2 regions of the Streptomyces sp. NPDC006476 genome follow, and region 1 is predicted to be linked to the other one. Evidence: predicted binding sites of a transcription regulator. Region 1 holds the regulator's gene; the other holds the start of a gene.
What was found. The regulator HrcA, encoded in region 1, represses chaperone genes, less so after heat shock. The targets are predictions, from matches to a motif close to TTNGCACTCNGNNNNNCNGAGTGCNAA.
Positions count from the first base shown of each region.

Region 2: groL (chaperonin GroEL) is a predicted target of HrcA. The motif match lies at 5,880-5,906, and genes of this name have one in related genera.

Region 1 covers NZ_JBEXPK010000022.1:40,753-56,483, forward strand. Annotated here, with positions in the region: gene hemW (radical SAM family heme chaperone HemW) at 1-697, shown strand, start outside; gene ABZZ74_RS24905 (DUF3097 domain-containing protein) at 720-1,517, opposite strand; gene ABZZ74_RS24910 (MBL fold metallo-hydrolase) at 1,549-2,280, opposite strand; gene hrcA (heat-inducible transcriptional repressor HrcA) at 2,431-3,447, shown strand; gene dnaJ (molecular chaperone DnaJ) at 3,448-4,584, shown strand; gene ABZZ74_RS24925 (nitronate monooxygenase) at 4,775-5,851, shown strand; gene ABZZ74_RS24930 (16S rRNA (uracil(1498)-N(3))-methyltransferase) at 5,848-6,594, shown strand; gene ABZZ74_RS24935 (VOC family protein) at 6,614-7,006, shown strand; gene ABZZ74_RS24940 (hypothetical protein) at 7,092-7,652, shown strand; gene ABZZ74_RS24945 (S41 family peptidase) at 7,698-10,898, shown strand; gene ABZZ74_RS24950 (histidine triad nucleotide-binding protein) at 10,951-11,304, shown strand; gene ABZZ74_RS24955 (ribonuclease Z) at 11,311-12,216, shown strand; gene ABZZ74_RS24960 (adenosine deaminase) at 12,237-13,226, shown strand; gene ABZZ74_RS24965 (MFS transporter) at 13,223-14,407, opposite strand; gene ABZZ74_RS24970 (IclR family transcriptional regulator) at 14,596-15,381, opposite strand; gene ABZZ74_RS24975 (5-dehydro-4-deoxyglucarate dehydratase) at 15,458-15,731, shown strand, end outside.
Region 2 covers NZ_JBEXPK010000007.1:212,501-228,231, forward strand. Annotated here, with positions in the region: gene ABZZ74_RS10605 (hypothetical protein) at 1-456, shown strand, start outside; gene ABZZ74_RS10610 (carboxylesterase family protein) at 453-1,982, opposite strand; gene ABZZ74_RS10615 (GNAT family N-acetyltransferase) at 2,072-2,665, opposite strand; gene ABZZ74_RS10620 (NADH:flavin oxidoreductase) at 2,788-3,906, opposite strand; gene groL (chaperonin GroEL) at 4,094-5,716, opposite strand; gene ABZZ74_RS10630 (cold-shock protein) at 6,055-6,261, opposite strand; gene ABZZ74_RS10635 (MoaD/ThiS family protein) at 6,704-6,979, opposite strand; gene thrC (threonine synthase) at 7,092-8,378, opposite strand; SAM riboswitch class I at 8,397-8,551, opposite strand; gene ABZZ74_RS10645 (glucosyl-3-phosphoglycerate synthase) at 8,678-9,622, shown strand; gene ABZZ74_RS10650 (trehalose-6-phosphate synthase) at 9,707-11,101, shown strand; gene otsB (trehalose-phosphatase) at 11,089-11,946, opposite strand; gene ABZZ74_RS10660 (DUF3263 domain-containing protein) at 12,461-12,697, opposite strand; gene ABZZ74_RS10665 (extracellular solute-binding protein) at 12,748-14,013, opposite strand; gene ABZZ74_RS10670 (ROK family protein) at 14,124-15,065, shown strand; gene nagA (N-acetylglucosamine-6-phosphate deacetylase) at 15,065-15,731, shown strand, end outside.

The DNA of each region.
Region 1 (15,731 bases):
GTGTGTCGCGGAGGCCCGGGCGGCCGGCTTCGAGCACGTCAACCTGGACCTGATCTACGGCACCCCGGGGGAGTCGGACGACGACTGGCGGGCCTCCCTGGAGGCGGCGATCGGGGCGGGCCCGGACCATGTGTCGGCGTACGCGCTGATCGTCGAGGAGGGCACGCAGCTCGCCCGTCGGATCCGCCGCGGCGAGGTCCCGATGACGGACGACGACGTCCACGCGGACCGGTACCTGATCGCGGAGGACGTCCTGTCCGCGGCGGGCTTCGACTGGTACGAGGTCTCCAACTGGGCGACCGCTCCCGAGGCCCGTTGCCTGCACAACGAGCTGTACTGGCGCGGCGCCGACTGGTGGGGCGCGGGCCCCGGCGCGCACTCGCACGTCGGCGGGGTGCGCTGGTGGAACGTGAAGCACCCCGGCGCGTACGCGGCGGCGCTGGCGGCGGGACGCTCACCGGGCGCCGGCCGTGAACTCCTGACGGACGAGGACCGCCGGGTGGAGCGGATCCTGCTGGAGCTGCGGCTGCGGGAGGGCGTACCGCTGACCCTCCTGAAGCCGGAGGGCCTGGCCGCCGCACGCCGGGCCCTGACGGACGAACTGCTGCAGCGGGGCCCGTACGACGAGGGCCGTGCGGTGCTCACCCTGCGCGGGCGGTTGCTGGCGGACGCCGTGGTCAGGGACTTGGTGGACTGACCAGGGCCCGCCTGTACCCGCACTAGGCGGTGACGAAGTCGATCAGTTCCTCCACTCGGCCCAGGAGCTCGGGCTCCAGGTCCTTGTAGGAGTGGACGCGGGAGAGGATGCCCTGCCAGGCGGCGCCCGTGTTGTCCGGCCAGCCGAGGGACCGGCACACGCCCGTCTTCCAGTCCTGGCCGCGCGGGATGCGCGGCCAGGACTCGATGCCCAGGGCCGACGGCTTCACCGCCTCCCAGATGTCGATGTAGGGGTGGCCGACGACCAGGGCGTGTTCGCTGGTCACCGACTCCGCGATGCGCCACTCCTTGGTGCCCCGGACCAGATGGTCGACCAGCACACCGAGCCGGGCGTCCGGGCCGGGGGCGAAGTCCGCCACGATCGACGGCAGGTCGTCCACGCCCTCCAGGTACTCCACGACCACGCCCTCGATGCGCAGGTCGTCGCCCCAGACCTTCTCCACCAGCTCCGCGTCGTGTCGGCCCTCCACGTAGATGCGCCCGGCGCGGGCCACGCGCGCACGTGCGCCCGGGACGGCGACCGAGCCGGAGGCGGTGCGGGTGGGGCGTGCCGGGGCCGAGGAGGGGCGGACCAGGGTGACCACCCTGCCCTCCAGCAGGAACCCCCGCGGCTCCAGCGGGAACACCCGGTGCTTGCCGAAGCGGTCCTCCAGGGTCACCGTTCCGGCCTCGCAGCGGATCACCGCCCCGCAGAATCCGGTGCCGGGCTCCTCCACTACCAGACCGGGCTCCGCCGGGACCTCCGGGACGGGCTTCGGCTTCTTCCAGGGAGGGGTCAGGTCGGCGGAGTACTGGCGCATTCGGATGACGATAGGAGAAGCGCGACGGCGATCACCGCGACACGCCGAAACGCGCCGCCAGCGCGTCCCGTTGCGCCCTTACGAACCCCGCGTCCACCACTGCTCCGTGACCGGGCACGTACAGCGCGTCCTCGCCGCCGAGAGCCAGCAGCCGGTCCAGTGCGGCCGGCCAGTGCGACGGTACGGCGTCGGGTCCCGCCTGCGGTTCGCCGGACTCCTCGACCAGGTCGCCGCAGAAGACCACCTCCGGGGAGCCGGGCACCAGGACCACGAGGTCATGGGCCGTGTGGCCCGGGCCCACGTTCGCCAGCAGCACCTGCCGGCCGCCGCCCAGGTCCAGGGTGCGCTCGCCGGAGACATGATGGCGGGGCGCCACGAGGGCGGTCACGGCCTCCTCGGCCACCTCCGCGTCCATGCCGTTGCGCACCGCGTCCGCCACCAGCTCCTCCCGCGCGTGCCGGGCCTCGAACACCGAGTCGATGCCGACCGCGCCGTACACCTCCGCGCCCGCGAAGGCGGGGGCCCCGAGGACGTGGTCGAAGTGCGGATGCGTGAGCGCGAGATGAGTCACACGCCGACCGGCCAGCGCCTCCGCCCGGGTCCGCAGCTCCGCGCCCTCCGCCAGGCTCGACCCGGCGTCGATCACCAGCGCCGTGCCCGCCCCCACGACCAGCCCCGCCGTGCAGTCCCACCCCGGCAGCCGACACCGCCCCACCCCGGCCGCGACCCGCTCCCACCCGAGCTCTTCCCAAGTCACCGTCATACCGCGACGCTAACCGTACGACCCTCTCAACCGGGCCCGACCTTGCCCTGGGTGTACCCCACAGCCGTACACTGGGCCGGGGAACGCTGGCACTCGGCGGGACAGAGTGCCAGGCGAAGTGGCTAGGGGACGACTTCTGGAGGTGTGCGCATGCTGAGTGAACGACGGCTCCAGGTGCTGCGCGCCATCGTCCAGGACTACGTCGGCACCGAGGAGCCGGTCGGGTCGAAGGCTCTGACCGAGCGGCACAACCTCGGCGTCTCCCCGGCGACGGTCCGCAACGACATGGCCGCCCTGGAGGACGAGGGGTACATCGCCCAGCCGCACACCAGCGCCGGGCGCATCCCCACCGACAAGGGCTACCGCCTGTTCGTCGACAAGCTCGCCGGCGTCAAGCCGATGAGCGCCCCCGAGCGGCGCGCGATCCAGAACTTCCTCGACGGCGCCGTCGACCTCGACGACGTCGTCGCGCGGACGGTCCGGCTGCTCGCGCAGCTGACCCGGCAGGTCGCCGTCGTGCAGTACCCCTCGCTCACCCGCTCGACCGTGCGGCACGTGGAGCTGCTCTCGCTCGCCCCCGCGCGCGTGATGCTCGTGCTGATCACGGACACCGGCCGGGTCGAGCAGCGCATGGTCGACTGCCCGGCGCCCTTCGGTGAGGCCTCGCTCGCGGACCTGCGGGCGCGGCTCAACAGCCGGGTCGCGGGACGGCGCTTCACGGACGTCCCGCGTCTCGTGGAGGACCTGCCCGAGGGCTTCGACGTGGAGGACCGGGGTACCGTTGCGACGGTGCTCTCCACCCTCCTGGAGACGCTCGTCGAGGAGAACGAGGAGCGGCTGATGATCGGCGGAACCGCCAATCTGACCCGCTTCGGACATGACTTCCCCCTCACCATCCGGCCCGTCCTGGAGGCGCTGGAGGAGCAGGTCGTCCTCCTCAAGTTGCTTGGAGAGGCAGGGGATTCGGGCATGACCGTACGCATCGGTCATGAGAACGCCTACGAGGGACTCAACTCCACGTCCGTGGTCTCGGTCGGCTACGGTTCGGGCGGCGAGGCAGTCGCCAAACTCGGCGTGGTCGGACCGACCCGCATGGATTACCCGGGAACGATGGGAGCGGTACGCGCAGTGGCACGGTACGTCGGACAGATCCTGGCGGAGTCGTAAGTGGCCACGGACTACTACGCCGTTCTCGGCGTGCGCCGCGACGCGTCGCAGGAAGAGATCAAGAAGGCCTTCCGGCGGCTCGCCCGCGAGCTGCACCCGGACGTCAACCCCGATCCGAAGACCCAGGAGCGGTTCAAGGAGATCAACGCCGCTTACGAGGTGCTCTCGGACCCGCAGAAGAAGCAGGTCTACGACCTCGGCGGCGACCCGCTCTCGCAGGCGGGCGGCGGTGGCGCGGGCGGCTTCGGCGCCAGCGGCTTCGGGAACTTCTCGGACATCATGGACGCGTTCTTCGGTACGGCGTCCCAGCGCGGCCCGCGCTCGCGCACCCGGCGCGGCCAGGACGCGATGATCCGGCTGGAGATCGAGCTCGACGAGGCGGCCTTCGGCACCACGAAGGACATCCAGGTCGACACCGCGATCGTCTGCAACACCTGCAACGGCGAGGGGGCGGCCCCCGGCACCACCGCGCAGACGTGTGACATGTGCCGTGGCCGCGGTGAGGTCTCCCAGGTGACCCGGTCCTTCCTGGGCCAGGTCATGACGTCGCGTCCCTGCCCCCAGTGCCAGGGCTTCGGCACGGTCGTACCGACCCCCTGCCCGGAGTGCGCCGGTGACGGCCGGATCCGCTCCCGCCGCACGCTGACGGTGAAGATCCCGGCCGGTGTGGACAACGGCACGCGGATCCAGCTCGCCGGCGAGGGCGAGGTCGGCCCGGGCGGCGGCCCGGCCGGTGACCTGTACGTCGAGATCCACGAGCTGCCGCACACCACCTTCCAGCGGCGCGGGGACGACCTGCACTGCACGGTGACGATCCCGATGACGGCGGCGTCGCTGGGCACCAAGGTGCCGCTGGAGACGCTGGACGGCATGGAGGAGGTCGACATCCGGCCCGGCACCCAGTCCGGCCAGTCGATCCCGCTGCACGGCCGGGGCGTCACGCATCTGCGCGGCGGCGGCCGGGGCGACCTGATCGTCCACGTCGAGGTCCAGACCCCCACCAAGCTCGACCCGGAACAGGAACGCCTCCTGCGCGAACTGGCCAAGCTCCGCGGCGAGGAACGCCCCCAGGGCCAGTTCCAGCCGGGGCAGCAGGGGTTGTTCTCGCGGTTGAAGGATGCGTTCAATGGGCGCTGACGTGGGCTGAGTGGGCTGCCGGGGGTCCGGGGGTTGGCCCCCGGGCGGGCACAGTCAGCCGGGGCAGCAGGGGTTGTTCTCGCGGTTGAAGGATGCGTTCAATGGGCGCTGAGGCTCACTCATTCACGTGGTCCATGCCGTGGGGGATGCCCGATTCGGACTTGTTCGGAGGACGTGACAACATGCGGTCATGTCCTCCGCGCTGACCGATCTCTTCCCGTATCCGATCGTGCAGGCCCCCATGGCGGGCGGCGTCTCCGTGCCCGCGCTCGCCGCCGCCGTGTCCGAGGCCGGCGGGCTGGGGTTCCTGGCCGGTGGGTACAAGACCGCCGACGGCATGTACCAGGAGATCAAGCAGCTGCGGAGCCTGACCAGCCGCCCCTTCGGCGTGAACCTCTTCCTGCCGCAGCCGGAGTACGCCGACCAGGGCGCCGTGGAGATCTACACCCACCAGCTGGCCGGTGAGGCCGCCTGGTACGAGACCGAGCTCGGCGACCCGGACAGCGGCCGGGACGACGGCTACGACGCCAAGCTCGCCGTCCTGCTGGACAACCCGGTGCCCGTGGTGTCGTTCCACTTCGGCGTCCCCAGCCGGGACGTCGTCGACTCCCTGCACCGCCTGGGCACCTTCGTCCTGGTCACCGCGACCACCGCCGAGGAGGCCCTCGCCGTGGAGGGGTCCGGCGCCGACGTGGTGATCGCGCAGGGCGTGGAGGCCGGCGGACACCAGGGCACCCACCGCGACACCCCGGAGAACGACGGCGCCGGCATCGGCCTGCTCTCCCTCGTCGCCCAGGTCCGCGAGACCGTGACGATCCCGATCGTCGCCGCCGGCGGCATCATGCGCGGCGGCCAGATCGCCGCCGTCCTCGCGGCGGGCGCGAGCGCGGCCCAGCTCGGCACCGCGTTCCTGGCCACGGCCGAGTCCGGCGCCAATGCCGTCCACAAGCAGGCGCTCACCAATCCCCTGTTCACGCGTACGGAACTCACCCGCGCCTTCTCCGGCCGCCCCGCCCGTGGCCTGGTCAACCGCTTCATGCGCGAGCACGGCCCGTACGCCCCCGCCGCCTACCCCCAGCTCCACCACATCACCGCGCCGCTGCGCAAGAAGGCCGCCGCGTCCGGCGACGCCCAGGGCATGGCGCTGTGGGCGGGCCAGGGGCACCGCATGGCCCGCGAGCTGCCGGCCGGGCAGCTGGTCGAGGTCCTCGCCGCCGAGCTCGACGCGGCCCGGACGGCGTTGTCGGGCCAGGGGGACCTGCGATGACCGCGCCGGTGTTCGTCGCCGAGGACCTGCCGGCCGGCGCCGGTCCGTACGTCCTCGACGGCGCCGAGGGCCGGCACGCGGTCTCGGTGAAGCGGCTGCAGCCCGGCGAGGAGGTCGTCCTCACCGACGGCGCCGGACGGCACGCGGCCTGCGAGGTGACCGGCACCGAGGGCAAGGACCGGCTGATCGTCCGCATCGTCTCGGTGTCCGAGGAGCCGGAGCCCGCCCCGCGGATCACGGTCGTCCAGGCCCTGCCCAAGGGCGACCGCGGCGAACTGGCCGTGGAGACCATGACCGAGGTCGGTGTCGACGCCGTCGTGCCCTGGCAGGCCGCCCGCTGCATCACCCAGTGGAGGGGCGAGCGCGGACTGAAGGCGCTCGCCAAGTGGCGGGCCACCGCCCGGGAGGCCGGCAAGCAGTCCCGGCGGGTCCGCTTCCCCGAGATCGCGGACGCGGCGACGACCAGACAGGTTGCCGCACTTCTCGCCAAAGCCGACCTCGCCGCCGTCCTGCACTCCGACTTCGAGCACCGCAGCGAGCACCTGGCCACCGCCGAACTCCCCGCCCACGGCGAGATCGTGCTGGTCGTCGGCCCCGAAGGGGGCGTCTCCAAGGACGAGTTGGCGCTGTTCGAGGAGGCGGGTGCGAAGGCGTACGTGCTGGGGCCTACCGTGCTGCGTACATCGACCGCCGGCACCGCGGCCGCGGCCCTGCTCCTGGGCCGCACCGGCCGCTGGTCCTGACCACCCAACGGGGGACCACGTGGAACTCGCCCAAGTCCGCCTCCTCGTCGCCGACTTCGCCGCCTGCTACCGCTTCTACGCCGACGTCCTCGGCCTGAAGCCGCAGTCCGGGGCGAGCGAGGGACCGTACGAGAAGTTCAGCCCGGCCACGGGGTCGGCGGGGATCGCCCTGCAGGACCGCTCGATGATGGCCGAGGTCCTGGACGAACTGGGCGACCCGGCCACCGGCCACCGCTCGCTGGTGGTGCTGCGCGTCGACGACCTCGACGCCTACTGCGAGCGGATCACGGAGCGCGGGGCCACCGTGCTGCACGGACCCGCCCCGATGACCGACCGCATGCGCGTGGCCCATCTCAAGGACCCCGAGGGGAACCTGGTGGAGCTGCAGGAGTGGCTGCTGCTGCGGACCTGAGGCCGGGTCGGCTCCTCCTCGAGGGGCGCTCCAATGACCGTATGCGCCCTTCCGCGGACGCGGACTCGGTGGCAGGCTGCCCTTCATGGGGGTGTTGAGGCGCAGTTGGCGACGGCCACCGGCACGACGGGTGGTGGCCGTGGCGGGGCTTGCCGTCGTGGCCGTCGGAGGAGCCGTGGCCTGTGATCCTGGTGGGCTCGGCACCGCGGCCGTCGCGTACACCACCGACCAGACCGCGACCAAGGAACTGAAGCGGCACAACATCGACGTGCAGTGGCTCAGCTGCACCTCCAACTACGGCAACAACAACACCAGTCACAACAGCATGCCCAGCGCGAGCGAGACCACCGTCGCCAACGTCGACTGCCAGGGGCAGACCAAGGACGGCAAGGACATCACCGTCACCGGCAAGGTCACCCGCGCCGTGGACGGCGCCTGTGTGCGAGGTGACCTGACGGCCAAGGTCGGCGGGAAGACGCTGTTCCACGTCGCCGGGCTCGGCGACTGCACCTCCACGCCCTCCCCGATCGTGAACAATCCCAGCGGCGGCAACGGCAACCAGCCCGGCGCCACCGTCACCGTGACCGTCACGCGGACCATCTGGTGCAAGGGCGACCCGCAGTGCTGGCCGGTCCAGGGCAAGTGATCCAAACCGCTGCCCGGCGACCCGGCGGCTGCCTAGAGTGATCGTGTGACGCAGCCCGCAGCCCCCGCGTATCTCCGGTTCCCGCACCTGCACGGCGAGTTGCTCGCCTTCACCGCCGAGGACGACGTGTGGCTCGCCCCCCTCGACGGCGGCCGGGCCTGGCGGGTCAGCGCGGACAACGTGCCGGTGAACCACCCCCGCATCTCGCCCGACGGCACCACCGTCGCCTGGACCTCCACCCGCGACGGCGCCCCCGAGGTCCATGTGGCCCCGATCGACGGCGGCCCCGCGAAACGCCTGACGTACTGGGGCAGTTCACGCACCCAGGTGCGCGGCTGGACCCCGGACGGAGACGTCCTCGCGATCAGCACCCAGGGCCAGGCCAGCCTGCGCCGCAGCTGGGCACGGGCGATTCCGCTCGACGGCGGCCCGGCGGCCACCCTGCCCTACGGCCCCGTCGGCCATGTTGCCTTCGGCCCGTCCACCGTCCTGCTCTCCGCGCCCATGGGCCGGGAGGCGGCCTGGTGGAAGCGCTACCGGGGCGGCACGGCGGGCAAGCTGTGGATCGACCGGGACGGCGACGGCGAGTTCGTGCGCCTGCACGAGGAGGTGGACGGCAACCTCGAGAGCCCCGTCTGGACCGGCGACCGGATCGCCTTCCTCTCCGACCACGAGGGCGTCGGCGCCGTCTACTCCTCCCTCGCCGACGGCTCCGACCTGCGCCGGCACACTCCGATCGACGGCTTCTACGCCCGCCATCTCGCCGGCGACGGCGCCCGGCTGGTGTACGCGTCGGCCGGTGAGCTGTGGATCCTCGACGACCTGGACACCGCCGAGCCGCGCCGCCTGGACGTCCGGCTCGGCGGCCCCCGGCTCGACCTGCAGCCGTTCCCGGTGAACGCCGCCCGCTGGTTCGGCTCCGCGCACCCCGACCACACCGCCCGCGGCAGCGCGGTCGCCGTCCGCGGCTCCGTGCACTGGGTCACCCACCGCTCAGGCCCCGCCCGCGCCCTGGCCGCCGAACCCGGCGTAAGGGCCCGGCTGCCGCGCACCTTCCGGGTGGACGGCGAGGAACACGTCGTCTGGGTCACCGACGCCGAGGGCGACGACGCCCTGGAGTTCGCCCCCGCGACCGGCACCGCCCCCGGCGCCACCCCGCGCCGGCTGGCCGCCGGACAGCTCGGCCGGGTCCTCGACCTCGCCGTGGCCCCCGACGGCGGCCGCGTCGCCGTCGCCGCGCACGACGGACGCGTCCTGCTCGTCGAACGGGACACCGGCGAGGTTCGCGAGGTCGACCGCTCCACCGACGGCGACGTCTCGGGCCTGGTCTTCTCACCCGACTCCGGCTGGCTCGCCTGGTCCCACCCCGGCCCGCGCCCGCTGCGGCAGCTGCGCCTCGCCAACACCACCGACCTGTCGGTCACCGAGGCCACCCCGCTCCGCTTCCGCGACTACGCGCCGGCGTTCACCCTCGACGGCAAGCACCTCGCCTTCCTCTCCGCGCGCTCCTTCGACCCGGTCTACGACGAGCACGTCTTCGACCTCGCCTTCGTCGGCGGCTCCCGCCCGCACCTGATCCCCCTCGCGGCGACCACCCCGTCCCCGTTCGGACCGCAGCGCCACGGACGCCCCTTCGACGCCCCGGACAAGGAAGAGACCCCCGACAGCGAGGGCACCCCCAGCACCCGCGTCGACCTCGAGGGACTGGCCGACCGGATCGTGCCCTTCCCGGTCGAGGCCGCCCGCTACTCCACCCTGCGCGCCGCCAAGGACGGCGTGCTGTGGCTGCGCCACCCCGTGCGCGGCGTCCTCGGCGCCTCCCGGGCCACCCCGGACGACCCGGACCCCAGGACCGCCCTGGAACGCTACGACCTGGCCCAGCAGCGCATCGAGCACCTCGCCTCCGACGCCGACCACTTCGCCGTCAGCGGCGACGGCAAGCGCGTCCTGCTGTGGACCGAGGACAAGCTCAAGGTCGTCCCCAGCGACCGGCGCGCCTCGAACGACGACGACAGCGACAGCAACATCACCGTCGACCTCGGCCGCGTCCGCCACACCGTCGACCCCGCCGCGGAGTGGCGCCAGATGTACGACGAGACCGGCCGCCTCATGCGGGACAACTTCTGGCGCCCCGACCTCGGCGGCGTCGACTGGGACGGCGTCCTGGACCGCTACCGGCCCGTCCTCGACCGCGTCGCCGCCCACGACGACCTCGTCGACCTCCTCTGGGAGGTCCAGGGCGAACTCGGCACCTCCCACGCCTACGTCACCCCGCGCGGCAACCACGGCCACGGCGAACGCCAGGGACTGCTCGGCGCCGACATCTCCCGCCACGGGGACGGCGCCTGGCGCGTCGACCGCATCCTCCCCGCCGAGACCTCCGACCCCGACGCCCGCTCCCCGCTGGCCGCGCCCGGTGTCGCGGTCCGCGCCGGGGACGCGATCGTCGCGGTCGCCGGCCGCCCGGTGGACCCGGTCACCGGCCCCGGCCCGCTCCTGGTCGGCACGGCCGGCAAACCCGTCGAGCTGACGATCCTCCCCTCCGGCGGCGGCGACCCCCGGCACGCCGTCGTCGTCCCCGTCGCCGACGAGGAACCCCTGCGCTACCACGCCTGGGTCGCCGACCGCCGCGCCTACGTCCACGAGCGCTCCGACGGCCGCCTCGGCTACCTCCACGTCCCCGACATGCAGGCCCCCGGCTGGGCCCAGATCCACCGCGACCTGCGCATCGAGGTGGCCCGCGAGGGCTTGGTGGTCGACGTCCGCGAGAACCGCGGCGGCCACACCTCCCAGCTGGTCGTCGAGAAACTGGCCCGCAGGATCGTCGGCTGGGACCTGCCACGCGGCCTGCGCCCCTACAGCTACCCCGAGGACGCCCCTCGCGGCCCCGTGGTCGCCGTGGCCAACGAGTTCTCCGGCTCCGACGGCGACATCGTCAACGCCGCGATCAAGGCCCTGGGCCTGGGCCCGGTCGTCGGCACCCGCACCTGGGGCGGGGTCATCGGCATCGACAGCCGCTACCGCCTGGTCGACGGCACCCTGGTCACCCAGCCGAAGTACGCGTTCTGGCTGGAGGGTTACGGCTGGGGCGTGGAGAACCACGGCGTCGACCCGGACGTGGAGGTGGTGCAGCGGCCCCAGGACCATGCCGCCGGTCGTGACGCCCAACTGGACGAGGCGATCAGGCTCGCGCTGGAGGCACTGGAGACCAGCCCGGCGAAGACGCCGCCGGGTCTGCCGACCTGACCGCCGACGATAGAGTGGCCCCACATCCGATCATCGCTGTTCAGGAGGGCACATGGCCGGGGAACCGCAGGACGACTGCCTGTTCTGCAAGATCGCGGAAGGGCATGTGCCCGCCACGATCGTCCGTGAGACAGAGACCACCGTCGCCTTCCGGGACATCAACCCCCAGGCCCCCACCCACGTCCTGGTGATCCCCAAGGTCCACTACGAGAACGCGGCCGCCCTCGCCAGCGCCGAACCCACCGTCGCGGCCGACGTCCTCAAAGAAGCCCGGTCCGTTGCGGATGACGAAAAGCTCGAGAGCTACCGCATCGTCTTCAACACGGGCCCCGGCGCCGGCCAGACGGTCTTCCACGCCCACGCCCACGTCCTCGGCGGCCGCGGCCTGCACTGGCCCCCCGGATAACCCACCGTGTCGGTACGTGAATTGGTCGTCCTCGGCACAGCCAGCCAGGTCCCGACCCGGCACCGCAACCACAACGGCTACCTGCTCCGCTGGGACGGCGAGGGCATCCTCTTCGACCCCGGCGAGGGCACCCAGCGCCAGATGCTGCGCGCCGGGGTCGCCGCGCACGACCTGAACCGCATCTGCGTCACCCACTTCCACGGCGACCACTCCCTCGGCCTCGCCGGCGTGATCCAGCGGATCAACCTCGACAAGGTCCCGCACGAGATCACGGCCCATTACCCGCGCAGCGGGCAACGCTTCTTCGACCGCCTGCGCTACGCGACGGCGTACCGCGAGACGGTCGCGCTCACCGAGGCCCCGGTCCACACGGACGGCCCGCTGGCCACCACCCCGGCGTACACGCTGGAGGCCCGCCGGCTCTCCCACCCCGTCGAGTCCTACGGCTACCGCCTCACCGAGCCCGACGGCCGCCGTATGCTCCCCGACCGTCTCGCCGCGCACGGCGTCCGGGGCCCGGACGTCGGCCGCCTCCAGCGCGAGGGGGCACTGGACGGCGTCTCGCTCGACGACGTCAGCGAGGTCCGCCGCGGCCAGCGGTTCGCGTTCGTCATGGACACCCGCCTCTGCGACGGCGTGCACGCGCTCGCGGACGGCGTCGACCTGCTCGTCATCGAGTCGACCTTCCTCGACGAGGACACCGGCCTCGCCACCGAGCACGGCCACCTCACCGCCGGCCAGGCGGCCCGCGTGGCCCGGGACGCCGGCGTACGGCACCTGGTGCTGACGCACTTCAGCCAGCGCTATACCGACCCCGAGGAGTTCGAACGGCAGGCGCGCGCGGCTGGCTTCGAGGGCGAGCTCACGGTGGCGCACGACCTGCTGCGGATCCCGGTTCCGAAACGTCGGTAAATCACCCGTACGATACTGCGATGCCCCTCCCCAAAGCAGAACTGCACCTCCACATCGAAGGAACCCTGGAGCCGGAGCTCGCTTTCGAGCTGGCCGCCCGCAACGGCGTCGAGCTGCCGTACGCCGACACCGCCGAGCTCCGCGAGGCCTACGACTTCGCGGACCTCCAGTCCTTCCTGAACCTGTACTACGAGCTCATGGCCGTCCTGCGCACCGAGCGGGACTTCGAGGACCTCGCCGACGCCTACCTCGCCCGCGCCGCCGCGCAGGGCGTCCGGCACGCGGAGATCTTCTTCGACCCGCAGGCCCATCTCGCGCGGGGCGTGGAGATGGGCACGGTCGTCGAGGGGCTGTGGCGGGCGCTGGGGAGCAGCGTGGCGAACCACGGTGTCTCCACCCGGCTCATCCTCTGCTTCCTGCGCGACGAATCCGCCGAGTCGGCCCTTGAGACCCTGCACGCGGCGAAGCCGTACCTGGACCGGATCACCGGCGTCGGCCTCGACTCGGCGGAGGTCGGGCATCCGCCGGTGAAGTTCCGCGAGGTGTACGACGCCGCCGCGGACCTCGGGCTGCGGCGCGTGGCCCACGCCGGTGAGGAGGGGCCGCCGGAGTACATCACCGAGGCGCTGGACGTGCTCGGCGTCGAGCGGGTCGACCACGGGCTGCGGTGCGTCGAGGACCCGGCGCTGGTCGAGCGGCTGGCGCGGGAGCGGATACCGCTGACCCTGTGCCCGCTGTCCAACGTCCGCCTCCGCACGGTCGACACCCTCGCCGACCACCCCCTGCCGGCGATGCTCGACGCGGGGCTGATGTGCACGGTCAACTCCGACGACCCGGCCTACTTCGGCGGCTACGCGGGCGACAACTTCGAGGCCGTACAGCGGACGCTGGGGCTGTCCCAGGACCGGCTCCGGCAACTGGCCCGCAACTCGTTCCTGGCGTCCTTCCTGGAGGACGACGAGGAGCGGCGGGCGCGGTACCTCGCCGAGGTCGAGGCGTACGAGTTCTAAGCGGCCGTGGTGTCGTAGTCGTGCCGGACAGGCGTTTCCACCGGGATCTCGAGGACCCGGAGAGGGCGTCTGCCCAGCGCGACCACAGTGATCGGTATGGCGATCAGCAACAGCCCCGCCGCCAGCACCGCACCCATGACCGGGAACCCCGCCCACTCCGCCAGCGCACTCCCCGTCAGCGGCCCCGCCGCCGTCCCCAGCGACGACGCCGACCCCACCAGCACCGCCCAACGCCCCCGCGGGTCCAAAGACGCGGCAAGACCGATGACGTACGACAGCACGACCGGGTAGAGCAGGTTCCAGGCGATCTCACCGGTCGCGAAGGAGCCCAGGCCGGTCGCGGACGCGCTGAGCACGATGCAGCCGGCGATGACCGCCGTACCGCCCCCGACCGGCACCGCCCGTCCGAACCGCGGCCCCACCGCGCCCGCGACCGTCACACCCAGCAGTCCCGCGCCGAGCGCCACCGCGAAGACCGCGCCGACGGTGGCCTCCGTCAGATGCGCCTGGGACAGGCCGATCCGGCCGCTGACGCCCCACAGGGCGTTCTGCGCGAGGGACCAGCACAGCATCGTGGCGGCGAGGACCGCGCCGGAGCGCCGGTGAGGGAGCCGCGTGCCGCCGAGGGGGCTGTGCGCGGCGGCCGTACGGACCGGGAGGCGGCCGGTGAGCGGCCAGACGGCGAGCGCGGTCAGGGCGATCGCGGCGAGCGGCTGGCCGTGGCCCGGACCGAGGTGGGGGACCGTCAGATAGACGGCGCCGGCGAGTGCCGAGACGCCGAGCAGGCCGAGAGTGGTGGTGCGGTGCGGATCGGGTTGCGCGGCGATTCCCGTGGCGGCCACCGTCGTCGCCGTACCGGAGCCGAAGCCGCCGATCAGGGCGCCGAGGACGACGGCCGGGATGCCGGCGGTCAGGGCCGCGGTGCCGTAGCCGAGGACGGCGAGGGCGAGGCCGACGCGGGCCAGGGTGCGGGCCCCGATCCGGTCGACCCGTGAGGCGAGGACGAAGCCCGCCGACGCCGAGCTCAGCAGCAGGGCGCTGCCGAGGGCTCCGGCCTCGGTGGCGGTCAGGGGCAGACCCGAGTCCAGGCGGCCGACGGTGGTGGGGAGCAGGTAGGGAGCGAGGTACCCGGCCGTGAAAAGGGCGACGAGGGGCCAGGCGATGGTGCGAGGGGCGAACACGGGCGTTCCCAGGGCATGCGAAAGGAGCGGCTCAAGAAGGGGGGTGGGCGCAGGCCGTCGACGGACAGGAACGCGCGAGCAAGTTGTATCAAGCACGCGGTTTGCGGAAGAAGCTGAAGTCGTGTGATGTGGCGCACGTTGTGTTTGGGGCGGGAGAGGTCGGGTAGACGAGCGCCCCGTTCATCGGGTCAGCGCCAGTGCGCCGAGCCTCCCGCGCCCGGTGCCGTCGCCTCGATCTTCGTCCTGATCTCCCGCATCACCGCCACGATCCGCTCCTCGTGCTCCGGCGTCAGCCGGGCCACCGGCACCGAGCAGCTGACCGCGTCCTGGGCCGGCACCTCGTAGCGCAGCGCGAACCCGAAGCCGACGATGCCGAGGACGCCCTCCTCGCGGTCGACCGCGTAGCCGCGGGCGCGCACCTCGGCGAGGTCGGCGGCCAACGCCTCCCTGGTGGTACGGGTGTTGGGGGTGAGGGCCTCGTACGGGCCCTCGGGAAGGTCGTCGTCGGGGCGTTCGGCCAGCAGCGCCTTGCCGAGCGCGCCCACGTGCGCCGGCAGACGGCGGCCGACCCGGCTGATGGTCCGCAGGTACTCGTGCGACTCCCGGGTGGCCAGATAGGCCACGTCCCGGCCGTCCAGGCGCCCCAGGTGGATCGTCTCGCCCAGCGCCTCCGACGCCTCGTCGAGATACGGCCGTACGACCCGCACGCGCGGGTCGGAGTCCAGATAACTGGTGCCGGTCAGCAGGGCGTGGATGCCGATGCCGTAGAGGGAGCCGGTGATGTCCGTGCGCACCCAGCCCCGGCCGATCAGCGTCTGCAGCAGCGCGTACATCGAGCTGCGCGGCACCTCGAGCGCCTCCGCCAGTTCCTGCAGCCGCGCCGGCCGGTCGCCGCGCGCGGCGAGCAGTTCCAGCAGTTCGACCGTCCGTGCCGCGGACTTCACCTCGCGAACACCGCCGCCTGTCTCCGACATGGGGCGATGGTAGTCCGCCGCCGCCCGCCCGTTGACGCCCGACGTTCGCATATCTAGGCTTTGTCTCCATACATGGATGACATCTATATGGGGAGACGCCGTGACGGGTGAGACGGAAACGACCGCGCGCAGGCTGCGGGAGGGCATGGAGGGCGGAGTGCTCTCCTTCCCGCTGACCTCCTTCCGCGACGACGGCTCGCTCGACCCGGACGGCTTCCGCGCCCATGTCGCGGACCGGCTCGCCACCGCGCCCGGCGCCCTCTTCCCCGCCTGCGGCACCGGCGAGTTCTTCTCACTGGACGAGGACGAGTACCGCCAGGTCGTCACCGTCGCCGTCGAGGAGGCGGCCG
Region 2 (15,731 bases), on a different contig from region 1:
CTCCGGCGGGCTCTGGATCTGCTCGACGAGAGCGTGACCGGTGCCGCGCCCGCCACCCGGTGCCCCGAGCACCCCACCGGCCCCGTCGACGAGAGCGCGCCCGACCTCTGCCTGCTCTGCGAGACCCGGCGCCGGGCGGCCCGCCGCGCCGAGTTCAACGGTGGCCCCCTGCCCCAGACGCCGACCGAGACCGTCCCCTCCCGCTACGGCGTCAGCGCCGACCGCCCCCAGCCCCAGCAGCGCTGGCTGCCGGAGGCGTGGAACGGGCAGGCGTGGCAGCTGTGCGGCACCCCGAGGCGGGACCGGCGCGAGGCCGAGTTGTATCTCGCCGCCCAGCGTCGTGGGCCGCGCCCCGCCATGGCGTACCGGCTCGTGCACGAGTTCACCGACTACGAGGTGCTGCGGGTGTGGGGCACCCCGGTGCACGTCGACATCGAGCCGCTGGGGAACCTCTAGGGGCGCAGCAGGGGGAGCGCTCCGAACTCGTACCCTTCCCAAAGCCGTCGTGACGTCTCCTCGGGGTAGGCCCGCACCTCCGGCTTGACGTCGAGGACCTGGACCTGACGGCCCTCGTCCTCGTACGCGGGCCAGCCCGGGTCGCCGGTCCGCGCGAACGCCGTCCACGCCTGCCGGAACCGCGCCGACAGCTCCTCCGCCTCGGCCGGAACCCCGCTCCCCGCGAACAGCAGTGCCCCCAGGTCCGCCTCGAACGTGCCGAACAGCAGCGGGATGTCCAGCCCGTGGCAGGCCCCGAGCACACCCCCGGCACCCGGCGCCGGCCAGGTCAGCTCGTACATGTGCGCCCGTCCCCCGCCCACGACCTGCGCCTGGGCCAGCCGCAGGCTCGGCATCCCGAACAGCCAGTCCGTGTGTACCCGTTCGAACAGCTCGACGGGCGTCGCGTCCGGGAAGGCGGCACGGTACGACCGCTCGCCCTCCGCCCCTCCCGGCGCGAAGGTCCGCAGCGCCCAACTCGCCTGTTCCTCACCGATCTTGTCGAGCATCCCGCCCATGACGAGGAACAGCCGGTACTCGTCCCGGTTGTGCCCCACGAGCAGCTCCACGTCCCGTGCCGCGCCGTCCGCCAACGCCCGCCACGGAGTCGTGGGCAACACCTCGCCGTCCACCACCGGCGAGAAGGGGGTCGACGTCGGCGCCACCTGCCCCCAACGGGCCTCGTACGCCCGCATCCTGGCCCCCAACGCCTCACCGGGAGCGGTCAGTTGCCGGGGATCGAGGGTCGACAGATCGGCGACGGTCGGCCGCAGACCCGCCTCCGCCGCGATCTCCGAGGCGATGTCCCGGGCCAGTTCGGCGGAGAAGTACGTCCCCGGCACGCTCTGCGCGACCGCCCGCCGGAACAGCCCCCGCGCCCTCGGCATCGCCAGCAGCGCCGCCACGGACCCGGCCCCCGCCGACTCCCCGAAGACGGTGACCTGCCCGGGGTCACCGCCGAACGCCGTGATGTTGTCCCGCACCCACTCCAGCGCGGCGACCTGGTCGAGCAGCCCCCGGTTGGCGGGCGCCCCCTCGATCTGCGCGAACCCCTCGACACCGACCCGGTAGTTGAGGGTGACGACGACCAGGTCGCCGTCGTGCGCGATGCGCCGGGCGTCGTAGCCGGGGCTGCCGGAGTGGCCGAGCTTGTAGGCGCCGCCGTAGATCCACACCATGACCGGGCGGCGGGCGGCGGGGTCCGCCTCCGGCGTCCAGACGTTCACGGTCAGCCAGTCGTCGCCCTCGGGCACGTCGAGCACGGCCGTACGCCCCTGGAACCCGGACTCCTGCGGGGGCGGCGGACCGAAGGCGTACGCCTCACGCGTCCCCTCCCACGCCCGCACCGGCCGCGGCGCACCGAACCGGCCCTCCCCCACCGGCGGTTCGGCGAACGGGATTCCCCGGAAGACCGTCAGCCCGCCCTCCTCCCGTCCGCGCACGGCACCGGCCACGGTGCTCACGACCAGACCCTCGGCTGTCGTCATCGTCGGCTCCTCACACAGGGGACGGGCAACACGGCTCGGCTACCCACTCAAACCCAAAGAGCTTGCTTGAATCAACCAACCGCGCACCATCAGGCCGCCCCCGGCCTCCACATCGTCGTCACCACCTGACCGCCGGGAAGGGTGATCCGGTCCCGGGCGGTGAAGCCGACGCTCTCGTACCGCTTGAGATTGGCGGGATTGGTCGACTCCAGGTAGGCGGGCGCGCCCAACTCGTCGATGCGGGCGAGGCTTTCGGACAGCAGGCCCATCCCGAGGCCCTTGCCCCGGTGATCGGTGTGCGTGCCGAGGATGGTGAGGTGGAAGAACGGCTCGGCCGGGTGCGCCTCCTCGAACAGCTCCCCGACCTCCATGATCCCCCGGGCGGTGACGGGGTCGGTGGCCTCGGCCAACCGCCCCTCCAGACCGTCCACTTCGTCCTGCGTCAGCTCGACGCCGCCGGGCGGGATCCAGAGGGCGGCGGCCTCGACGTCCGGGGTCACCAGGGTCCAGGGGTAGCGGAGGGCGGAGGTGGCGTAGATCCGCCACATCACGGCCGCCTGCTCCGCCCGCCGCCCCTCGTCGGGGAAGGCCGGCCCCCACACGGGGTCATGGAGGAAGGCGGAGGTGAAGGTGGCGACGATGCCGTCGACGTCGAAGGGCGTTGCGGAGCGGGCGAGGGTCATGCGGTCATCCTGTACCCGTCCGGGGGCGCGGTCCCAGGTCCGCTGTCTCAGGTCCCAGGTTCCAAGTCCCGGTCCATGGCTAAGCTCCCAGGGACGCGCGCCCCACGTGATCGCCCCCGGCGTCAGCTCAGCGAGCGCAGCGCCGTCGCGTCGTAGGGGCGGAGCTCCTCGAGGCGGCCGGCCAGCACCTTCGCCGCCCACTCGGGGTCCTGAAGCAGCGCCCGGCCGACGGCGACCAGGTCGTACTCCTCCCGCTCCAGGCTGTCCAGCAGGTCGTCGATGCCGCGGACCGGCGAGCCCTCGCCCGCGAAGCCGCGGATGAAGTCCCCGTCGAGACCGACCGAGCCCACCGTGATCGTCGGCTTGCCGGTCAGCTTCTTCGTCCACCCGGCCAGGTTGAGGTCGGCGCCCTCGAACTCGGGCAACCAGTAACGGCGCGTGGACGCGTGGAACGCGTCGACCCCGGCCGCGGCCAGCGGCGCGAGCACCGCCTCCAGCTCCTCCGGCGTCTCGGCGAGCCGAGCGTCGTAGTTGTCCGACTTCCACTGCGAGTACCGGAAGATGATCGGGAACTCCGGCGACACCGTCTCCCGTACGGCCGCCACGATCTCCGCCGCGAACTTCGTACGGGCGAGGTGGTCACCGCCGTACGCGTCGGCGCGCCGGTTCGTGCCGGCCCACAGGAACTGGTCGATCAGGTAGCCGTGCGCGCCGTGCAGCTCCACGCCGTCGAACCCGATCCGCTCCGCCGCGGCCGCGCCCTCGGCGAACGCGCCGATGACGTCGTCGATGTCGCGCTGGGTCATCGTGGCGCCCTTGCCCTCGGTGCCGTCGAGGCGGATGCCGGACGGACCGACGGCGGGCGCGTCGGCGTACGGCGCCTGACCCTGCTCGCGCACCATGCCGATGTGCCACAGCTGCGGCACGATCGTGCCGCCCGCCGTGTGCACCGCCTCGGCGACCTTCTGCCAGCCCGCGAGCTGCTCGTCACCGTGGAAGCGCGGGACGCGGCCGCTGTTCCCCGCCGACTCGTGGCCGACGTAGGTGCCCTCGGTGACGATCAGGCCGACTCCGGCGGCGGCCCGGCGGGAGTAGTACGACGCGACGTCCTCGCCGGGGACTCCGCCCGGGGAGAACTGGCGGGTCATCGGCGCCATCACGATGCGGTTGGGGACGGTCAGGCCGTTGATCGCGGTGGGCCGGGACAGGATCTCGGCGGCGCGGGAGGTGGTGGCGGTCACGCGGGGAAACTCCTCGGTATGTGCATACGCATAGACACTGCTTTCAGCGTCAACCGCCCCACGCGTCACGGCATTTCCGGCTGCCCTGTGACCCCGGACACGCCGAAGGGCGGCACCCCCTGCCGGAGCAGGAAGTGCCGCCCTCCGTAAGGACGTCGATCAACCGGGGCCGAGGCCCCGAGGTCGATCAGAAGTCCATGTCACCGCCCGGCATGCCGCCACCGGCGGGCGCGGCGGCCTTCTCCGGCTTGTCGGCGATGACGGCCTCGGTGGTGAGGAAGAGCGCGGCGATGGAGGCGGCGTTCTGCAGGGCAGAGCGGGTCACCTTCGCCGGGTCGATGATGCCTTCCTTGACCAGGTCGACGTACTCACCGGTCGCGGCGTTGAGGCCGTGACCCGGGGTGAGGTTGCGGACCTTCTCCACCACGACGCCGCCCTCGAGGCCGGCGTTGACGGCGATCTGCTTCAGCGGGGCCTCGAGCGCGATGCGCACGGCGTTGGCGCCGGTCGCCTCGTCACCCACGAGCTCCAGCTTCTCGAAGACCGAGGAGGCCTGGATGAGGGCCACGCCACCACCGGCGACGATGCCCTCCTCGACGGCGGCCTTCGCGTTGCGGACGGCGTCCTCGATGCGGTGCTTGCGCTCCTTGAGCTCCACCTCGGTGGCGGCACCGGCCTTGATGACCGCGACACCGCCGGCGAGCTTCGCCAGGCGCTCCTGCAGCTTCTCGCGGTCGTAGTCCGAGTCGCTGTTCTCGATCTCGGCGCGGATCTGGTTCACGCGGCCCGCGACCTGGTCGCTGTCGCCGGCACCGTCGACGATGGTGGTCTCGTCCTTGGTGATGACCACCTTGCGGGCCTTGCCCAGCAGGTCGAGGGTGGCGTTCTCCAGCTTGAGGCCGACCTCCTCGGAGATGACCTCGCCGCCCGTGAGGATGGCGATGTCGCCGAGCATGGCCTTGCGGCGGTCGCCGAAGCCCGGGGCCTTGACGGCGACGGACTTGAAGGTGCCGCGGATCTTGTTGACGACCAGGGTCGACAGGGCCTCGCCCTCGACGTCCTCAGCGATGATCAGCAGCGGCTTGCCCGACTGCATGACCTTCTCGAGGAGCGGGAGCAGGTCCTTGACGGAGCCGATCTTGGAGTTGGCGATCAGGATGTACGGGTCGTCGAGCGACGCCTCCATCCGCTCCATGTCGGTGGCGAAGTACGCCGAGATGTAGCCCTTGTCGAAGCGCATACCCTCGGTGAGCTCCAGCTCCAGACCGAAGGTCTGGGACTCCTCGACGGTGATGACGCCTTCCTTGCCGACCTTGTCCATCGCCTCGGCGATGAGCTCGCCGATCTGGGTGTCGGCGGCGGAGATGGAGGCCGTGGAGGCGATCTGCTCCTTGGTCTCGACATCCTTCGCCTGCTCGAGCAGGGCACCGGAGACGGCCTCGACGGCCTTCTCGATACCGCGCTTGAGGGCCATCGGGTTGGCGCCGGCGGCTACGTTGCGCAGACCCTCCTTGACCAGGGCCTGGGCGAGCACGGTCGCGGTGGTCGTACCGTCACCGGCGACGTCGTCCGTCTTCTTGGCGACTTCCTTGACCAGCTCGGCGCCGATCTTCTCGTACGGGTCCTCGAGCTCGATCTCCTTGGCGATGGAGACACCATCGTTGGTGATCGTGGGGGCGCCCCACTTCTTCTCGAGGACGACGTTGCGGCCCTTGGGGCCGAGCGTCACCTTCACGGCGTCCGCGAGCTGGTTCATGCCGCGCTCGAGGCCGCGCCGCGCCTCCTCGTCGAACGCGATGATCTTGGCCATGTGAAGTGGTCCCTCCAGGACTGGGGGTGATTCCTTCGGACCGCGCCCGCGCCCGCGACGGACGGCTCGCCGACCCGTGGGTTCCTTGCCCCACCCGGCCTGCGGGCCTCACCGACCCGGTCCTTCTTTGTCACTCTCACCTTCAGAGTGCTAACGCCAATGATTAGCACTCGGGCATGCCGAGTGCAAGCGCCTCCCGGGTACTGGGCAGGTCTCGCAGGGGATCCGGGGCCGCTTGACGCAGACATGCCGAAGGGCCCGTACCCATGACTCCCCATGGGGTACGAGCCCTTCGAAGAAAACAGAAGAACGACGCTGCTATCTACCCGGCGCGTGCTTCAGCTGGTCGCGAGTCGGACCATGTCCGCCTGCGGCCCCTTCTGACCCTGCGAGATCTCGAAATCGACCCGCTGGCCCTCTTCCAGGGTGCGGTACCCGTCCATCTGGATGGCGCTGTAGTGGACGAAAACATCCGCACCACCGTCGACCGCGATGAAGCCGTACCCCTTCTCCGCGTTGAACCACTTGACGGTGCCCTGAGCCATGCCTAACTCCCCTATTACTGGCCCTTGCACAGACCCGCACTTCGCGGGTCCGGGTCAGACCTCACCCCCCACGGTTTGGGGGCGTGCGCCGGAACGCGTCGACCGCGGCTGAATGTATCTGTCCAACTGCCGTCTGCAACAGGTCAATCGGACGAGAATTCTGGACGTCAGGGGTCCGGAATGTAGTGAGAATTCACCCGAATTCAGGGCAAGTCGGGCCCCATAAAGGGCGCATAAGGCGCAAAAGACGCGCACACTTTGGCTACTTCTCATCGCATCCGGAGACGGCACTCATATGCGTTCGGCATGCGGGAGGCAGCAGGTTCCCCAACTGTACCGTGCTCAACCATGCAGAATTGCCCCCTCCGTTTCTCTCGCGGAGGAGGCAATTCGATGAACACTCGGTAATCGCTGTTACCGACGGTAATGATCGGTCATCCGGTCAGCCGCCGGCGACCGCGGGAATGATCGAGACGCCCGCACCGTCCGGGGTGGCCGTCTCCAGCCCCTGCTCGAACCGCACGTCGTCGTCGTTGACGTACACGTTGACGAACCGCCGCAGCTTGCCCTGGTCGTCGAGGACCCGGGCGGCGATCCCGGTGTGGTTCTTCTCCAGATCGGCGATGACCTCGGCCAGGGTCGCGCCTTCGGCGCTCACTTCGGCCTGGCCGCCGGTGTAGGTGCGCAGGATGGTGGGGATGCGGACGTTGACGCTCACGATGAGACCTCCGGTCGGGTGATGGCTTTCAAGGGCCGCGGGGCTGTGTCCAATGTGCGGCTACCGCCGCGTGGGCGCGACCAGCCCCGACCGGCCCGCAGACGACGACGGGTTATACGAGACCAGCCTCGCGGAACGACTCCAGGCTGGGACGAATGGTCGCAGTCAACCCGGTCCCGGCCACCGCATCCAGCGTCTTCAGCCCATCCCCCGTGTTCAGCACGACCGTCGTCAGCGCCGGATCCAGCACACCCGCCTCGATCAGCTTCTTCGTCACTCCGACGGTCACCCCACCGGCGGTCTCCGCGAAGATGCCCTCGGTCCGCGCGAGCAGCCGAATCGCATCGACGATCTGCTCGTCGTTCACGTCCTCCACCGCACCGCCGGTACGCCGTGCGATGTCCAGGACGTACGGGCCGTCCGCCGGGTTGCCGATGGCCAGCGACTTGGCGATGGTGTTCGGCTTCTGCGGCCGGACCACGTCGTGCCCCGCCTTGTACGCGACGGAGACCGGGCTGCACCCCTCGGCCTGCGCGCCGAAGATCTTGTACGGCTTGTCCTCGACGAGCCCGAGCTTGATCAGCTCCTGCAGCCCCTTGTCGATCTTCGTCAGCTGGGAGCCGGAGGCGATCGGCACCACCAGCTGGTCGGGCAGCTTCCAGCCGAGCTGCTCGCAGATCTCGTACGCCAGGGTCTTGGAGCCCTCCGCGTAGTACGGCCGCAGGTTGACGTTGACGAAGCCCCAGCCCTCGCCGGCCGGGTCGCCGATCAGCTCGGAGCAGAAGCGGTTCACGTCGTCGTAGTTGCCCTCGATGCCGACGAGTTCACCGCCGTAGACCGCGGCCATGACGACCTTGCCCTGCTCCAGGTCGTGCGGGATGAACACGCAGGAACGGAAGCCGGCCCGGGCGGCGGCGGCGCCGACCGCGCCCGCGAGGTTGCCGGTGGAGGAGCAGGAGAGGGTGGTGAAGCCGAAGGCGCGCGCGGCCTCCAGGGCCTGGGCGACGACACGGTCCTTGAAGGAGTGCGTCGGGTTGCCGGAGTCGTCCTTGACGTACAGGCCACCGGTCACGCCCAGCTCGCGCGCGAGGTTGTCGGCCTTGACGAGCTTGGTCCAGCCGGGGTTGATGTTCGGCTTGGTCGCCACGTCCGCCGGAACGGGCAGCAGCGGCGCGTAACGCCAGATGTTCGAAGGTCCCGCCTCGATCCGCTTGCGGAGTTCCTCGGTGTCGTAGACCGAGAAGTCGTACGCGATCTCGAGCGGGCCGAAACACTCCTCGCAGGCGAAGACCGGGCCGAGCGGTACCCGGTGGCCGCATTCGCGGCAGCTCAGCGCCGCGGCGGGACCGAGGTCGACGGCCTGGGAGTCGGTGGTGCTTGCAACAGTCTGCGCAGCCATGTGAGGCGAGGCCCTTTCTCCTCATCTTCCTCACGACGCATCTCGCCGTGAGACGGATTTGGCACCTTCCCTAGCCGGGAGCCTCGCGGAATGATCAACGTCGATCTACGAGACCGGCTGGAGGGTTGCCGGGGCTTCATCGGGCCGTGTCCCTCTGCCCCTCTGGATGAGCGGTATTCGGTTGTACGTTCAATGACCTCGGACATGCGATGGTCATCGACGTTGTTCAAGACTGTAACCGAAGGCCAGGACAGTTGAGAGAGTCGTCCGAACCGCGAGACAAGTGAGGAGCCGCCTACGTGCTGGAAGAAGTCGAGCGCTGGCTGAGCACCCGCTCCTGGTCCGTCACCGACCGACCGCTCCACCAGATCCTGGCCGCCAAGCAACGAACGGGCCGGACGGTGTCCGTCGTGCTGCCCGCGCTGAACGAGGAGGAGACGGTAGGCGACATCGTCGCGATCATCCGTCACGACCTGATGCAGCAGGTCCCGCTGGTCGACGAGATCGTGGTCGTCGACTCCGGCTCCACCGACCGCACGTCGGCGGTCGCCGCGTCGGCCGGCGCGCGGGTCGTCCACCGCGACGACATCCTGCCCCGCCTCCCGGCCGTACCCGGCAAGGGCGAGGTGCTGTGGCGCTCGCTGCTGGCCACCACCGGGGACATCGTCTGCTTCATCGACGCAGACCTGAAGGAGTTCTCCTCCGACTTCGTCTCCGGCATCGTCGGCCCGCTGCTCACCGACCCGGGGATCGACCTGGTCAAGGGCATGTACGACCGCCCGCTCGCCGGCGCGAGCGGCCAGGGCGGCCGGGTCACCGAACTCATGGCCCGCCCGCTGCTCAACATGCACTGGCCACAACTGGCCGGTTTCGTCCAGCCGCTCGGCGGCGAGTACGCGGCCCGCCGCAGCCTGCTGGAACAGCTGCCCTTCCCCGTCGGCTACGGCGTGGAACTCGGCATGCTGGTCGACGCCCTGCACCTGGTCGGCCTCGACGCCCTCGCCCAGGTCGACGTCGGCGTCCGCAAGCACCGGCACCAGGACGGACAGGCCCTGGGCCGCATGGCCGCCGCCATCTACCGCACGGCCCAGCTCCGGCTCGCCCGAGGCCACCTCATCCGTCCCTCCCTCACCCAGTTCGAGCGGGGCGAGGACGGCTTCGAGCCGCGCACCTATTCGGTGGACACCGAGGAGCGGCCGCCCATGGCGGAGATCGCGGAGTACGCGGAGCGCAAGGTCGCGTAACCCCTCGGAGCGGGCCGTATACGGGGCGAGGCCGTGAACCGGCCATACGTTTGAGTGTTTCCGGGCCGGGCTAGGTTGAGGCGTATGGCTTCCACGCACGGCGCTCATCAGGTGCTGGTCGCGTCCAACCGCGGCCCGGTCTCGTACGAGGTACAGGAGGACGGCTCGCTGGCCGCCAAACGGGGCGGCGGCGGGCTGGTCTCCGGTCTGTCGGCGATCGGGCCCGACGCGGGCGCCCTGTGGGTGTGCTCCGCGCTGTCCGACGGCGACCGGGAGGCGGTACGGCAGGGCGTCGGCGAGGAGGGCGTGCGCATGCTCGCCATCCCGGCCGACGTGCACGCCGACGCGTACAACGGCATCGCCAACTCGGTGCTCTGGTTCGTCCACCACATGCTGTACCAGACCCCGCTGGAGCCGGTCTTCGACGCGGAGTTCCGACGGCAGTGGGCGTCGTACGAGACGTACAACCGGGCGTTCGCCGAGGCGCTGGCCGAGGAGGCGGCGGAGGGCGCCGCGGTGCTGGTGCAGGACTACCACCTGACGCTGGTGCCGGGAATGCTGCGCGAGCTGCGCCCGGACCTCAGGATCGGTCACTTCTCGCATACGCCGTGGGCGCCGGTGGACTACTTCCGGATGCTGCCGGACGACATCGCGGAGCAGGTGCTGCGCGGCATGCTGGGCGCCGACCGGCTGGGCTTCCTGACCCGGCGCTGGGCGGACGCGTTCACGGCCTGTACGGAACTGGTGGGCGGGCTCGGGAACACCGAGGTCGGCGTGCACGGGCTCGGGGCGGACGCGGACTTCCTGCGGCAGCGCTCGCACGAAAACGACGTCGTGGAGCGGATGGCCGCCCTGCGCGAGGAGATCGGTGCGGGCCGGAAGACGATCGTGCGGGTCGACCGGACCGAGCTGTCGAAGAACATCGTGCGCGGGCTGCTGGCGTACCGGCAGCTGCTCGACGACCACCCGGAGTGGCGGGAGCGGGTCGTGCACGTGGCCTTCGCCTACCCCTCGCGGCAGGACCTCGCCGTGTACCGCGACTACACCGCCGAGGTGCAGCGGCTGGCGGAGGAGATCAACTCCCGGTACGGAACGCCTGGTTGGACCCCCGTGGTGCTGCACGTGAAGGACGACTTCGCGCGCTCGCTGGCCGCCTACCGCCTGGCCGACGTGGCGCTCGTCAACCCGATCCGCGACGGCATGAACCTGGTCGCCAAGGAGGTTCCGGTCGTCTCCGACGACGGCTGCGTCCTGGTGCTGTCCCGCGAGGCCGGCGCCCACGCCGAGCTGGGCGAGGACGCGATCACGGTGAACCCGTACGACGTGATCGGCACGGCGGAGGCGCTGCACACGGCGCTGACCCTGCCGGCCGAGGAGCTGGCCGAGCGCGGCAAGCGGCTGGCGGCGGCCGCCACCGCGCTGCCGCCGGCGCAGTGGTTCCTGGACCAGCTGAACGCGCTGGTGGATCAGCCGAGTTGAGCCGCCAGGGCGGACAGGAGGTGTACGACCCCTGCCGGGCCGTCGACCACCAGGTCCGCCCTCTCCCTCAGCTCCGTGACCTCGTCGCTCCCGCTGCACACCAGTAGTCCGGGCACCCCGTCGGAGCGCAGCTTCTCCACCGCCCCGAACGCCGGGAGGTCGCCCAGGTCGTCGCCGCCGTAGAGGACGGCCCCGGCGGAGATCTCACGGACGTACTCACTCAGGGCCACGCCCTTGTCCATGCCCGGGGGGCGGAGTTCCAGGACCAGCCGGCCGGGCTCCACGATCAGGCCGTGCCGTGCCGCGAGGTCGCCCAGCGGCCCGCGCAAGGCCTCGAACGCCGCCTGCGGGTCACTCGCCCGGCGGGTGTGCACGGCCAGCGCACGGCCCTTCTCCTCGATCCAGGTGCCCTGCGCCTGCCCGGCGCCGGCCCGGTCGAGGAACCCGGGCAGTTCGGCGCGGACGGCGGCGACCCCGGGGTGCGGCGCCGGGGCCGTGACCTCGCCGCTCCCCGCGTCCCAGCGCTCGGCGCCGTAGTGGCCGAGGACGACCAGGTGCTCCAGTCCCGGCACGCCCGCGAAGCCGCCGTGCCGGACGGCCACCTCCGCCGGGCGCCCGGTGACGACCGCGACCGCGGCCACCTTCGGGGCGAGCCGGGCCAGCGCGGGAACGGCGTCGGGGTGGGCGCGGGCCTGTTCGGGGTCCGCAACGATCGGAGCGAGCGTCCCGTCGAAGTCAAGGCCGATCACGGCCTTCCCGGGATTCGCGAGAATCGCACCGAGCCCGTCCCGCCCGGCCCGGGTCACAGGCGTCGGCAGGGGATCCGTGTCCGTATGGGTACCCATACGGGGACCCTAACCGGGATGCGCCGAGACATGCGCGGCCCGGGGGTGAGCGAGAACGGCCGGCTGGGGGGCGGCTGGGGTGCGCGGAAATGGCGGGCGTGGGGTGCGCGGGAATCGCGGGCGCGGGGTCGCGGGACCGTCAGCCGCTGGTGCGCGGAAACCCTCGACACGGGGCACGCGGGAACCGTCAGCCGCCCGGGCGCGGAAACCGTCAGCGCGGGGCGCGGGCGAACCGTCAGCCGAGCAGGCGCGGAAACCCTCGACACGGGGCACGGGCAAACCGTCAGCCGAGCAGGCGCGGAAACCCTCGACACGGGGCACGGGCAAACCGTCAGCCGAGCAGGCGCGGCAACCGTCGGCGCGGGAAGCGCGGAGATGGCGCGGCGTGCGCGGCAACCCTCCTCCTGGAATGCACGACAGCTGTCACGGCCGGCGTGCCGCGACCCTCGACGCGGGGTGCGCGGAAACCGGCAGCCGGGGTGCGCGCGAACCGGCGGTCGGCGTGCGGGAAGCGTCAGCGTTCCGAGCGCCGCTGATCGCGCACCCTTCTCAGTCTGTTCACCGTCACCGGGTCGTGGGCCAGTGCGCGCTCGTCGTCCAGGAGGGCGTTGAGCAGCTGGTAGTAGCGGACCGGGGCGAGCCCCAGCTCCTCCCGTATCGCCCGCTCCTTCGCGCCGGGGCCCGTGAAACCCCGGCGCTCCAGGGCGAGGACGGCCCGCTCGCGCTCCCCCAGCTGGTCTTCCCGGTCCATGTGACGAACCGTAGCGCCCGCCACTGACAGCCACCCCCGGCCAGGGGTGCCTAGTCGGAGCTCTCCGCCCTGGTCGCCGTGGACTGCAGCCGGCCGAGGACGGCCGCCGGGCTGCCGTTCGGGGCGACCGCCTGGCCTATGCGCTGTTTGACCGCCGCGCTGACCGCCGCCCAGGACGTCTTGCCGACCGGCGGCAGCTCGGACTGCGGAAGCTCGTCCAGGAACGGCTTGAGCGCGGCGTCCCGCTGGTCGCCGCTCATCGCGTCGGACGCGGAGTTGGTGACCGGCAGCAGGTCGTACTCGCGGGAGAAGGCGAGGACGTTCTTCTCGCTGTAGACGAAGTCCAGGAAGTCACCGACCTGCTCGGCGTGGCCGTTCTTCTTGAAGGCCATCATCCAGTCGGCCACACCCATCGCGGTCGTGCTCGGCCCGTCGGCGCCGGGCATCGGCACCATGCCGAACTTCACGCCCTTCTTCGCGGCGATCTTCATCAGCGAGGGGTGCCCGTTGAGCATGCCGACCTCCCCCTTCGCGAAGGCCGCGAACGCGTCGGCCCGGTTGAGCTTGCCCGGCGCGACCGGCCCGGTCAGCCCCTTGCCGACCAGGTCGTCCTTGAGCCAGTTGAGGGTGGCGACGTTCTCCGCCGAGTCGATGCCGTACGTGCCGACGGTGTCGGTGTAGCCGCCCCCGCCGCTGAGCATCCACTGCATGGTCTCGGCCTGCGCCTCCTCCGGCCCGAGCGGCAGCGCGTACGGGTACTTCACGCCCCGCGCCTTGAGCACCTCGGCGTCCGCGGCGAGCTGCTTCCAGGTCCTCGGCGCGCTGAGCCCGGCGTTCTTGAAGAGGGTCTTGTTGTAGAACAGCAGCCGGGTGGAGGCCGCGAACGGCATCCCGTACTGCACGCTGTTGACCTGCCCGGCGGTGGCCAGCTGGGAGGCGAAGTCGGCCTGGGTGCTGATGGAGAGCAGGTCGTCCGCCGTGTACAGCAGGCCCTTGTCGGCGTAGTCGGCATACGCGCCGATCTGTGCCAGGTCGGGCGCCTTGCCGTCGTCGACCATCTCCTTGACCTTGCGGTCGACGTCGTTCCAGGAGTAGACGGTGACGTCGATCTTCACACCGGCGTGCTTCGCCTCGTACTCCCCGACCAGCCGGTCCCAGTACTTCTGCGAGCTGTTGGCGGCGGAGTCACCGTAGTCCGCCGCGACCAGTCTCAGGGTCACGTCTCCCGAACCGCCGGTGACACCGCAGCCGCTCAGGGCCGCCGTCATGCCCAGCGCGGCGACCGCCGCCGCCGTTCCCGTCCTGCGCCGCTGCACTGCTATGCCACGCCCCAACTGTCTCGCCGTTCAATATGTGGACCGTTTTAAGGTCTACACCACGTAAGTGGACTAGACCTCTCGCGGGTCAGCGGGCCACACTACATCCCGTGAGACATGTCATCGCCCTCGATGTGGGCGGAACCGGGATGAAGGCCGCGCTCGTCGGCGCCGGCGGCGAGCTGCTGCACCAGGCTCGCCGGGCGACCGGACGCGAACGCGGCCCGGACGCCGTGGTCGAGGGCATCCTCGACTTCGCCGCCGAGCTGCGCGCCCACGGCGCCGACCGCTTCGGCGCACCCGCCACCGCGGCCGGCGTGGCCGTCCCCGGCATCGTCGACGAGCCGCGGGGCGTGGCCGCGTACTCGGCCAACCTCGGCTGGCGGGACGTACCCCTGCGCGACCTGCTGTCCCGGCGGCTCGGCGTGCCCGTCGCCCTCGGCCACGACGTGCGCACCGGCGGACTCGCGGAGGGCCGGATCGGCGCGGGCCGGGGCGCGGACCGCTTCCTCTTCGTCCCCCTCGGCACCGGCATCGCGGGTGCCATCGGCATAGCGGGCCGGGTGGAGGCGGGCGCGCACGGCTTCGCGGGCGAGATCGGTCACATCGTCGTACGACCCGGGGGCGCCCCCTGTCCGTGCGGCCAGGTCGGCTGCCTGGAGCGGTACGCCTCCGCGGCGGCCGTTAGCGAGGCCTGGGCCGCCGCCACCGGTGACCCCGGCGCGGACGCCGCCGACTGCGCGAAGGCCGTCGCGTCCGGCGATCCGAACGCCGTCCGGGTCTGGCAGGAGGCGGTCGACGCGCTGGCTGACGGTCTGGTCACCGCCCTCACCCTGCTGGACCCGCGCACGCTGATCATCGGCGGCGGGCTCGCGGAGGCGGGGGAAACCCTGTTCACACCGCTGCGGGAGGCGGTCGGGCGCCGGGTGACCTTCCAGAAGCTGCCGTCGATCGTCCCCGCGGCGCTGGGGGACGCGGCGGGCTGTCTCGGTGCCGGGCTGCTGGCCTGGGATCTCCTCAACTCAACCGACCGCACGGAGGTAACCACCTGATGGGTTCTACCAAGGTTCTCGCCGGTGCCCGGGTGGTGCTGCCCACAGGGGTCGTCCCCGACGGCCGTGTCGTCGTAGAGGACACGCGGATCGCGGCCACGGCTCCCGAGAACGCCGAGGTCGTCGACGTCTCGGGGCACTGGCTGGTGCCGGGGTTCGTCGACATCCACAACCATGGCGGGGGCGGGGCGTCCTTCTCCGGGCCGGTGGACGACGTACTGAAGGCCATCCGCACCCACCATCTCCACGGCACCACCACCCTCCTCGCCTCCACGGTCACGGACGACATGGACTTCCTGGTCAAGCAGGCCGGCCTGTTGTCGGAGCTGGCCGAGCAGGGCGACCTGGCGGGCATCCACTTCGAGGGACCGTTCATCTCGCCGTGCCGCAAGGGCGCCCACTCCGAGGAACTGCTGCGCGACCCCGACCCCGCGGAGGTGCGCAAACTGATCGACGCAGGGCGCGGCAAGGCGAAGATGATGACTCTGGCCACCGAACTGCCCGGCGGTGTCGACTCCGTACGGCTGCTCGCCGAGCAGGGGGTGATCGCGGCGATCGGTCACACGGACGCGACGTACGAGCAGACGGTGGAGGCCATCGAGGCGGGGGCGAGGGTCGCGACGCACCTGTTCAACGCGATGCCCCAGATCGGTCACCGTGCCCCGG